Regions from separate parts of the Mesorhizobium sp. WSM4822 genome, predicted to be linked through region 2. Evidence: riboswitches for the same ligand, from Rfam matches in the RefSeq annotation. Region 2 holds a riboswitch; each other region holds the start of a gene.
What was found. A riboswitch is a leader RNA that binds a small molecule or an ion and turns the genes downstream of it on or off. The one in region 2 is predicted to bind cobalamin.

Region 1 (3,266 bases), on a different contig from region 2:
AGGACCCCACCCCCGGCCTGCGGCCGGACCCTCCCCTCGAGGGGGAGGGGGACGACGCCGCGGCCGGGTTCGTAGTAGCCAGCTTTGGGCACGGCGACCGGTTCGACGAAAGGCGCATCCTGTCCCGCCAGCCGCGCCAATCTCCGCACCAGCGCGCTCATATTCGCCGGGCCGCCCTCGCGGAAATAGTCGAGCAGGCCGTCCAACTCTTCGCGCGGCAGCGTCGAGGCTTCGATCAGGCGCAAATCCTCGTCGCGGCATTCGCCGGGCAGCAGCGCCAGTTTTATGCCGCGTTCGCGGGCAGTCGAGGCGAGCTGGTCGCAGCCGTAGCGCCACCAGTCGTAGCCGCCGAGGATGCGCACCAGGATGATCTTGGCGTGGCGGGCGACGCTGTCGACCCAGAGGTCGACGGACATCGGATGGCGCAGGTCACGCAGTGCGGCCAGCCGCATCGAGGGCAGGCGGCCGGCATCGGCCTTCCAGGCTGCCGCCAGTCCGGCGAGGTCGCTGTCGGTGAAGGACAGGGCCACGATATCCGCCGGCGTCTGCCGCAGATCGACCGGCTCGGCGAGGTCGTCGAGCGAGGCGGATGTCGTGGTGAGGATGTGCATCGCGACCCGTGTCCGAAATCAGCCGGCGAGTATACGCTCGATCGCCGGGCGGTTCAGCCCCTTCAGGCCGATGACGACGAGGCGCGAGCGGCGGTCGTCCTGCGCGGTCCAGGCGCGGTCATAGTAATGATTGACGCGCGGCCCGACGGCCTGCAGCAAGAGCCGCATCGGCTTGCCGCCGACTTCGACGAAGCCTTTTACGCGCAGCACGTTCTCTTCTTCTGCGACGGTGGCGACGCGCTTTGCCAGCTCGTCCGGATTGGCGATCGAGGCAATGTCGACGATGAAGGTGTCGAAGTCGTCATGCTCGTGGTCGAACGCGCCGTCATGATGGGACTTGCGGTTCTCGATGTCGTCCTCGACGGCGAGACCGAGCCCGAGCAGCACCGAGGGATCGACCTTGCCATGCGATGTCGGCACGATCTTCACCGCGCGGGCGGAGTGTTCGCCAATGATGGTATTGGCGCGGGCGGTGCCGGCGGCGTCCATCAGGTCGCTCTTCGACAGGATGATCAGGTCGGCGCAGGCGATCTGATCCTCGAACAGTTCTTCCACCGGGTCGTCGTGGTCGAGCGTCTCGTCCCCGGCGCGCTGCGCCTGCAGGGCATCCATGTCGTTGGCGACGCGGCCTTCGGCCAAGGCCGGCCCGTCGACCACGGCAATGACGCCATCGACAGTCACCCGGCTTTTCACGCTCGGCCACTGAAAGGCCTGGACCAGCGGCTTGGGCAGCGCCAGGCCCGAAGTCTCGATCAGGATGTGGTCGACCCTCGGCGTCAGCGACAGGATCTTGTCAAGCGCCGGGACGAAATCATCGGCGACGGTGCAGCAGATGCAGCCATTGGCCAGTTCGACGATGTTTTCCTCCGGGCAGGTGTCGATGCCGCAGCCCTTGAGAATCTCGCCGTCGATGCCGATGTCGCCGAATTCGTTGACGATGATGGCAATGCGCTTGCCGCCGGCGTTTTCCAGGAGATGGCGGACCAGCGTCGTCTTGCCGGCGCCGAGGAAGCCGGTGACGACGGTGCAGGGAACGCGGGAGAGGTTCGCAGACGAATCTGGGGCAGTCATGGTCAGTCCTTCAGCAGGTCGAGGGGAGGGATGCGGGCAACGAGGCCGCGCTTCAGGCTATCGGGGCGGCCACGCCAGGGAATGAGACCGTCGGTCGAGGTGGCGAAAAGCTTGGCGCCCGTGACGAGGTCGGCGCCGCTGGTCTCGGTCAGGTCGCCAAAGACATAGCTCCAGCAGCCGTCGCGCAGGATGGCGGCGCTGAGGCGCCGCTTGCAATTGCCAAGGCATTCGACACTGCGGATGCGGATGTCGTCGCCGGATGCGGCGCGGCGCGTATCCTCCGCCAGCAATTCGCCGGCGCGGGGATGAGCGTCGGAGCCGGTCTCGTCGCGACAGGAGGCGCAGACGATGATGGTGACGCCGGCCAACGCATCATCATGGCCGGACGAAATATCCGCTGTGCCAGCCGAAAAACTGCTGTCGTGGTCCAAAGATCGGGCTCCTTGCCCGGAAACCCGCCGGGCGATCGGATTCTAAAGTCGCAGACGGCAGGTCTCCTGGCTCGCGGGTCATCGCCTTGGGTAGCCGCCTTCCCGGGAACTCCCAGTGGCTTTCGGCCTTGGCTCTTCGCTTACAGTTGCGGGGACAGCCGCGGATTTGGGATTTTGCCCCTCACCGCATTCCCTCTTAGCTCTTGCCGTTGCGGGCAAGAGACCATCTGAACCGGATTTAGGCTTTTGCGAGCGGCGGTGTCAACGCGAGCTTACGACATGGCGATGTCGGCCAGCGCCGGACCCAAATCGCCGGCCTGGGTCACTTCCATGCGCTCTAGGCCAAGCCAGCCCTGCATCTGCTTCAATTCCTCTAACAGTTCTGCAGCGGTTTCAGGCGGCGCACCCGGCTCGGCATAGGCCGCATGGACCCGCAGTATACTGGCCGGACGGTCGGCCTTGAGGTCGACGCGTGCCACGATCCTGTCGCCGAGCAGGAACGGCAGGACATAATAGCCGTATTGCCGCTTGTCGGCCGGCGTGTAGATCTCGATGCGGTAATGGAAATCGAACAGCCGCTCGGTGCGCGATCGTTCGAAGACAACCGGATCGAAGGGCGCCAGCAGGGCGCGGGCCCCGATTTTGCGCGGCAGGCGGGCGTCCCGGTGAAGATAGGCCGGCTTGTCCCAGCCTTCGACACGCACCGGCAGCAACTCGCCGGTTTCAACCAGTTCCTCCAGCCGGCCTTTCATGTCGGCCGGCGACAGGCGGAAATAATCGCGCAAATCGCCTGAAGTCGCCACGCCGTGGGCGCGGGCGGAAATGCGCAGCAATTCGCGGTGCGCGTCCTCAGGCGTCGGCACTGGGAGGTCGAGGATCGCCTGCGGCAGCACGCGCTCGGGCAGATCATAGAAGCGCTCGAACCCGCGACGATGCGCCGTGGTGATGCGGCCTGCCCAGAACAGCCATTCGAATGCGTGCTTGGCATGGCTCCAGCCCCACCAGCCACCCGAGCCTTTCTGGCCTTCGAGCGCGGAAGCGGCAATCGGGCCGCGCTCGGCGACCTGGCGGTAAATCTCTTCGATATAGGCGGCGTGCTCGCGGCCCCATTTGGCGAGGCCCAGATACATTTCGTCGCCGCGCTCGGCGCGCT
Region 2 (3,266 bases):
GTTGTCGGAGCGGAAGGTGAAGGTCTTCACGTCCGGCGCTTCGTCGCTGACGCCGATCACTTCCAGCACCTGCAGCCGGTCGTTCCAGGGCGTCATCTGGTCGAGATGGCGATAGAGGCCAAGGTCCGTCATCGCATTCATCCTCTTGTCCCCTGAGCTAGGCGACGCTGCGCAGGGCCGGCCGGCCGCCTTCGGCAAGGCGCGGCCCGATGAACGACGCGTACCACTCGACGAACTGGATCACGCCGCCCTCATGCAGCTCCGAATAGGGGCCTGGTTCGTAGGCCGGCGACAGGATGCCGAAGGCGTTTTCCTCGACGATGCGGCGGTCCTGGTCGTTGGTCTCGGTCCAGACATGGGTGAGCTCAGCGAGGTCGTAGTCGATGCCTTCGACCGCATCCTTGTGGACGAGCCATTTCGTCGTCACCGCGGTTTCCGTGGCACTGATCGGCAGCACGCGGAAGGTGACGGCGTGGTCGCCGAGGATATGGTTCCAGGTTGTCGGATAATGATAAAGCAGCAAGGAACCGATGCGGTCGGTTGAAACGCTGTCGGACAGGTTCTTCTGGACCGCCCGTTTTCCCGTCATGGTGTAGCTGACGGCATCGCGCAGCAGCGGCGCGCGGGTGGCGCGGTACTGCCCTGCCGGATCGATGCGGAATTTGCTCGGCAAGCCTGATGCCTCGCATCTGGCCCAGTGCGCGACCATTTCAGGGTCGCTGTCGGCGCCTTGGACGCCGGTCACGGTCGGAGCCTCGGGGAAGGTCTTGCACAGTTCGGGGTGATTGGCGACGCAGTGGTAGCACTCGCGGTTGTTTTCCCAGACCAGCTTCCAGTTGCCCTTCTCGATGATCGTGCTCTCAAAGGCGATCTTTGCCTCACGCAAACGGTGCGGCAAAAGATAAGGTTCGATCATCGCCCGCATCGGCGCGAAATCCGCCGGCTCCCTGGCCAGGCAGATGAAGATGTAGCCGCCGACGCTCTCGCAGGCGACCGGCTTCAGGCCGAAATCACTCTTGTCGAAACCGTCGGCCATCTGGCGGGCAAACAGCAGGCGGCCGTCCAGCTCATAGGTCCACTGATGATAGGGGCAGACGAGCTTTGCCGCCGTACCCTTTTCCGCGTTGCACACGCGGCTGCCGCGATGGCGGCAGGAATTGTGGAAGGCGTTGATCTTGCCTTGCTGGTCGCGGACAAGGACGACCGGATAGTCGCCGATCTGCACGGTGATGTAGCTGCCCGGCTTCGGCAGTTCGCAATCATGGCCGATGAACAGCCAGTCGCGATACCAGATCAGCTCCATGTCGAGCTTGAAGTAGTCTGGATCGGTGTAGAAGGGCTGCTCCAGTGAAAAGCCTTGCCGGCGCCCCTTCAGGAGCCTCAGCATGTCGTTGCGGATATCCATGTCCTGTCCTCGTTTCTAAGGACTGAACTGGTGGTGATGGAGGAAGGATTGAAACGCAGGCCGGCTAGGTGCCGGACATGCGCTATCCACCTCTTGACCGCCCACCGCGATCAGTCGAGTCTAAAAATCTCGGGCTGGTTTCCGGGCTCTGGAGTTGTCCTTGCGGACCATCGCGACACCTTCCCAGGCAGTTGCCCAGTGGTCTCCCGTTGCGACTTGAACTCCACCACCGTTGCGGGGGCAGCGCCGGATTCTGACCGGCTTCCCAATTCTCCGTCTCGTCGTCACGAAGCGGCACCTGAGATGGTATGATCTAACCACGATCGGGGGCGCGCCGTCGGCATGAAAACGACATCGTATCCATGCGGCGCGACACGGCATGCGAAACGTCACCGCAGATCGTCTGGGGCCGAAATCCCGCGTCCCGGGCGGCCATTTGCCGGCTGCGATCTTCCCGAATCCGACCCTTGGCGGGGGTCAAAAAAAGTTAACGGTTTCGAAAAGTGACTATTAGCTTGACCTAAAATCGAACCGAACGGTTCGTTTCTGTTGACGGTGCGTGCAGGATGGTGTGAACGCCGGGCCTTTGAAACAGTCAGTGATCCATCGGATGGTTAAACTTAACATGCTGATATAGAGAGGAAAAACGCCTCTCTAGATTCCCCTGGCACAATTTCAAGGTGTGGATTCATGGTCCACACGGAACAACTTCGTGATTGGAAAAGGCGGGGTTGCCCTCCCACATCGGTGTTGTCCGAACGACGCGATTTCATTTCCAAGACACGCCGCTAGACGGACGGAAAAAGACGATACTGGAGTACAAAAATGAAAAAGATCATTCTCACTGCCGCAGCCCTTCTGGCCATTTCCGGCAGCGCCTTCGCTGGTAGCGACCACTACGGTTCGAACGCCGCGGCAGCCACTGCTGTCGACAGCTCGTACACCGCTTCGACCAAGAAGTCGGAACCGGCTGCTCAGGCGCCTGCCCAGGGTGCTGACCGCAACCTCTTCGGCAACAACTAACAGCCGATTCCCAGTCGACGGCGGGCTCGCCCGCTGCCCTGGCGAAATTCAGACATTCGAAGTTCAGACATTCAGGAGTATTTAAGATGAACAAGATCCTCATTGCTGCCGCCGCCGTTCTGGCCATCTCCGGCAGCGCTTTCGCGGGCAGCGACAACTACGGTTCGAACGGCGCCAACCAGCCTGCCGCCGCTGTGGACCAGTCGTACACGGCTTCCACCAAGACCTCGGAACCGGCTGCCCAGACACCCGCTCAGGGCAGCGACCGTAACCTCTTCGGTCGCTAAAACCAGTTTCGCAAGCGACGGCAGCTGTGTCTGCCGTCTGGCGAAATCCAGAATTCAGGAGACTAAAATGAACAAGATCCTTATTGCTGCCGCCGCCGTTCTGGCCATCACCGGCAGCGCCTTCGCCGGCAGCGACAACTTTGGCTCCAACGGCGCCAATCAGCCTGCGGTTACTTCGGTTGACAACGCGCATACGAGCTCGGTCCGCAACAGCGGTGGCCTCGTCGAGAAGCTGCTCAATTCGTCGGGCGACGTAGAGAAGTCCGCCCCTCAGGGCAGCGACCGGAATCTCTTCGGCCGTTAACAGTCGAAGCTGATCTTCAAAAAAAGAGCGGCGGGCCTGGCCCGCTGCTCTTTTTTGTCCAAGACGCGGTTCTGCCTCAGGCCGCCTTCGCTTCGGCCTCATGAAGGGCAAACGACCGTCCGTCAGCGTCGAAGAGATGCAGGTCCTCGCCATTGGCGCTCAGCCGCAATGTCGAACCGCGCTTGACCTCGACATTGCCGGGCAGCTTGGTCACCAGCGGCAGGTCGGCGCGACCGATGTCGACATA
Region 3 (3,266 bases), on a different contig from region 2:
ACCTCTATGGCGGCAAGTGGATGGCCGAGCCGGTCTTCCCAGAAGGCATGAAGGCGAACGGGCTGCTCGGCCTGTCCTCCAACCAGCAATTCATGGGCTTGCCCGCCGACGCGGCCGCAAAGCCCGGCGACTACGCGTTTCTAAGGCCGACGCAGAGCGAAGCCGTGCTGCAGCAGTTCGGGTCGATCGCGGTGTTTTCCGGCGGCCGGATCGCCGATCGCTGGCCGGCGTTGCCGATGGCCTGACCGACTACGCCTTCACCGGTATCCAGATCTCCAGCCCGCCCTTGCCGCTGCGCGGGTCGAATTCGGGGCCGTAGCGTTCGAATTCCGGCGCGTCCGCGATCTCATGCCCGGAGGCCGGCAGCCATTTGTTCCAGATCGTGTTGACCGTCCGGCGGATGGTCGAGATGTGTTCGCGGTGGGCAAAGACCGCATATTTCTGCGCCGGCACCCGCACCCGGTAGAAGTCCCTGGGCAGGTCGGAGAAGTCAGACACTTCGACGCCGGCGATGTAGTCGAAATTGCCGGCATCGTCGCCGTTGACGCAGACGCCATAGGCGACGTTGCCGGTCTCGCCCGGGATGTTGCCGATATAGGGGCCGAAGCGCTGCCATTGCATCGGAATGGCGGCGCTGGTTTCGCAGCTGTAGCGTTCGCCGAGGCCGGCGATCAGGAACGGCCGGCTGGTCTCGAAACGCGGCGGTTCGAGATTGGTGAGGAGGGACTGGTCCATCAGGATCGGCTCCACGAGGTCGAGCTTGTCGAGTGTGCCCTGCGCGCGCACCAGTTCCGGCGTGGTGCCGAACTGATCGCGGAAGGCACGAGTGAACGCCTCATGCGAGTTGTAGCCGGCGTCGAGCGCGACGGCGAGGATGTCGGGCGCCCCGCCCGCCAGCTTGCGCGCCGCCTCGGTCAGCCGGCGTGAGCGCATGTAGCCCATCACCGACCGGCCGGTGGCGGCGCCGAAGGCGCGCGTCACATGAAAACGCGACACGCCGCTGCTTTGCGCGACATCATCAAGCGAGATCGCCTCCGGCAGATGGCTTTCGACGAACCACAGCGCTTTCTCGGTCGGGTTCATTTTGCTCCTCGCATTGGCCGGATCATCTTGGCGCCTTTCCCCAAGGCCAGTTTGATCGAAATTGCGCATCCCGTGCAATCTGCGCCGACGCCGGTCGCCATCCGGCCAACCGCCCCATGAGCTTTCGCTTGACAGCGACCGGCGTCATCTCTTAGGTATGTTATATTATTACATAAAGAGAGCATGCGATGCCTGTTTCCCTTAGCTGGCCCACCACTCCGTCCGAGAAATCCATTGCGAAGCGATCGGCGCAAATCTACGCTGAAGCGGTGATGGTCCCCGAGTCGAAAGGCGAGGGGTGAAAAGGGAACACGGTGAGGCCTGCTCAGGTCGAGACCGTGGCTGCCCCCGCAACTGTAAGCGGCGAGCAAAATCCGTGAATGCCACTGGCCGGCAAGGCTGGGAAGGCTGGATGGCGCAACGACCCGTGAGCCAGGAGACCTGCCATCACTGAGTTGACCGGACGGGGTGTGCCGGGAGGAAACGCGAATCCCGGTCTTGTCGGCCGGTTCGCCAGCTTCCTTCCGTCGCCAGTTTTGGAAAGTGACGGAAAGTTGGACGGCTCCATCCATCGCATCGTCGTATATACGCTTTGCCGTCCCGGCAAGCCGGCGGGCAGCAGCCGATGACCGTAGCGCTTCTCGAAGCCCGTGACCTCTGCGTCACGGCGAATGGGCGGGATCTGGTTCAGGCGGTCAGCTTCTCGGTGGCCGCCGGCGATCGCCTTGCCATCATCGGTCCCAACGGCGCCGGCAAGACGACGCTGCTGCGCATGCTGTCGGGCATGCTGCGTCCGAGCTCCGGCGAGGTGAAGCTCGGCGGGCGCCTCCTGGACAGGATTTCAGCCGCCGAACGGGCGCTGCACATTGCCGTGGTCGGCCAGACCGACCAGCCCGATCCGCGGCTGGCGGTGATCGACTATGTCGAGCTTGGCCGGGTTCCGCACGCCGGGCTGCGGCGCAGGAGCGAGGAGCGCGAGATCGTCGTCGATGCACTGCGTCGGACCGGCCTGCTGCCGCTATTTGGCCGCACCATCGGCTCGCTGTCGGGCGGCGAGCGCCAGCGCGCCCAACTTGCGCGCGCCATCGCCCAGCAGCCAAAAATCCTGTTCCTCGACGAGCCGACCAACCATCTCGACCCGCGCGCCCGCGGCGAACTGCTCGACCTCGTGGCAGGCTTCGAGATGACGGTGATCGCGGTGCTGCACGATCTGGCGCTGGTGGCACCGTTCGCCACCAGGGTGGCGGTGATGAACCATGCCCGTCTGCAAGCGCTCGCCGCACCGCGCGAAGCGCTGACCCAAAAGCTGATCCGCGAGATTTTCGGCATCGATGTGCTGCGTCTGCGCCATCCGACCGAAGACCGCGAACTGACGGTGTTCGATGTGCCGAACCGTGCCGCGCCGCCGTCGTGATTGAAGCCATTTCGTAGTCGACCCAATCCCATCCACAAGGAGCAAATCCGTGAAACGCCTGGCCTTTTCGCTTGTCTTCTCGCTGCTGGCCTCGACAGCCCTGGCCTTCCCGGTCACGGTCGACAGCTGCGGCAAGCCGCTGACCTTCGATGCGCCGCCGAAGCGCGCCGTCATCCAGGATCTCAACATGGCCGAGATGGCTTTCGCGCTGAAACTGCAGCCGTCGATCGTCGGCCTGACCGGCATCACCGGATGGTACAAGGTGGGTCCCGAATTCAAGGCCGAGCAGGGTTCGATCCCGGAACTGGCGCCGAAATATCCGACGCTCGAAAACCTCGTCGCGGTCGAGCCGGATTTCTTCTTCGCCGGCTGGTATTATGGCATGAAGCCGGGCGGCGAGGTGACACCCGATACGCTTGCTCCGCACGGCATCAAGACGCTGGTGCTGACGGAAAGCTGCGTGCATCTCGACAAGAGCCGCCCAGCCGCCTCGATGGACCTGCTCTATGGCGACGTCGAAAAGCTGGGCAAGATCTTCGGCAAGGAGGCCGAGGCGGAGAAGCTTGTCTCCGGCTGGAAGAAGCAGCTCGCCGACATCACCGCCAAGGTCGGCAACGGCAAGGGTACGCGAGTGTTTCTCTATGATTCCGGCGAGGACAAACCGTTCACAGCAGGCAAGTTCGCCATCCCCAGCGCCATGATATCAGCCGCCGGCGGCGACAACATCATGGCCGACATGGACACCAGCTGGGGCAACACGGACTGGGAA

Region 1: it holds a riboswitch for cobalamin, as region 2 does, so the genes downstream of both, AC0L3E_RS13250 (DUF1636 family protein) here and AC0L3E_RS27110 (aromatic ring-hydroxylating oxygenase subunit alpha) in region 2, are expected to answer to the same signal.
Region 3: it holds a riboswitch for cobalamin, as region 2 does, so the genes downstream of both, AC0L3E_RS30920 (ABC transporter ATP-binding protein) here and AC0L3E_RS27110 (aromatic ring-hydroxylating oxygenase subunit alpha) in region 2, are expected to answer to the same signal.

What each region holds. Positions count from the first base shown of each region.
Region 1 covers NZ_JBVVQM010000005.1:33,405-36,670, reverse strand. The annotation lists gene cobN (cobaltochelatase subunit CobN) at 1-611, opposite strand, end outside; gene cobW (cobalamin biosynthesis protein CobW) at 630-1,682, opposite strand; gene AC0L3E_RS13250 (DUF1636 family protein) at 1,685-2,113, opposite strand; cobalamin riboswitch at 2,153-2,356, opposite strand; gene AC0L3E_RS13245 (winged helix-turn-helix domain-containing protein) at 2,386-3,266, opposite strand, start outside.
Region 2 covers NZ_JBVVQM010000013.1:205,718-208,983, reverse strand. The annotation lists gene AC0L3E_RS27115 (FAD-binding oxidoreductase) at 1-132, opposite strand, end outside; gene AC0L3E_RS27110 (aromatic ring-hydroxylating oxygenase subunit alpha) at 158-1,405, opposite strand; cobalamin riboswitch at 1,521-1,722, opposite strand; gene AC0L3E_RS27105 (DUF680 domain-containing protein) at 2,231-2,428, shown strand; gene AC0L3E_RS27100 (DUF680 domain-containing protein) at 2,515-2,715, shown strand; gene AC0L3E_RS27095 (DUF680 domain-containing protein) at 2,783-3,019, shown strand; gene AC0L3E_RS27090 (ABC transporter ATP-binding protein) at 3,096-3,266, opposite strand, start outside.
Region 3 covers NZ_JBVVQM010000018.1:75,778-79,043, reverse strand. The annotation lists gene AC0L3E_RS30930 (DSD1 family PLP-dependent enzyme) at 1-245, shown strand, start outside; gene AC0L3E_RS30925 (AraC family transcriptional regulator) at 250-1,083, opposite strand; cobalamin riboswitch at 1,340-1,546, shown strand; gene AC0L3E_RS30920 (ABC transporter ATP-binding protein) at 1,709-2,497, shown strand; gene AC0L3E_RS30915 (ABC transporter substrate-binding protein) at 2,547-3,266, shown strand, end outside.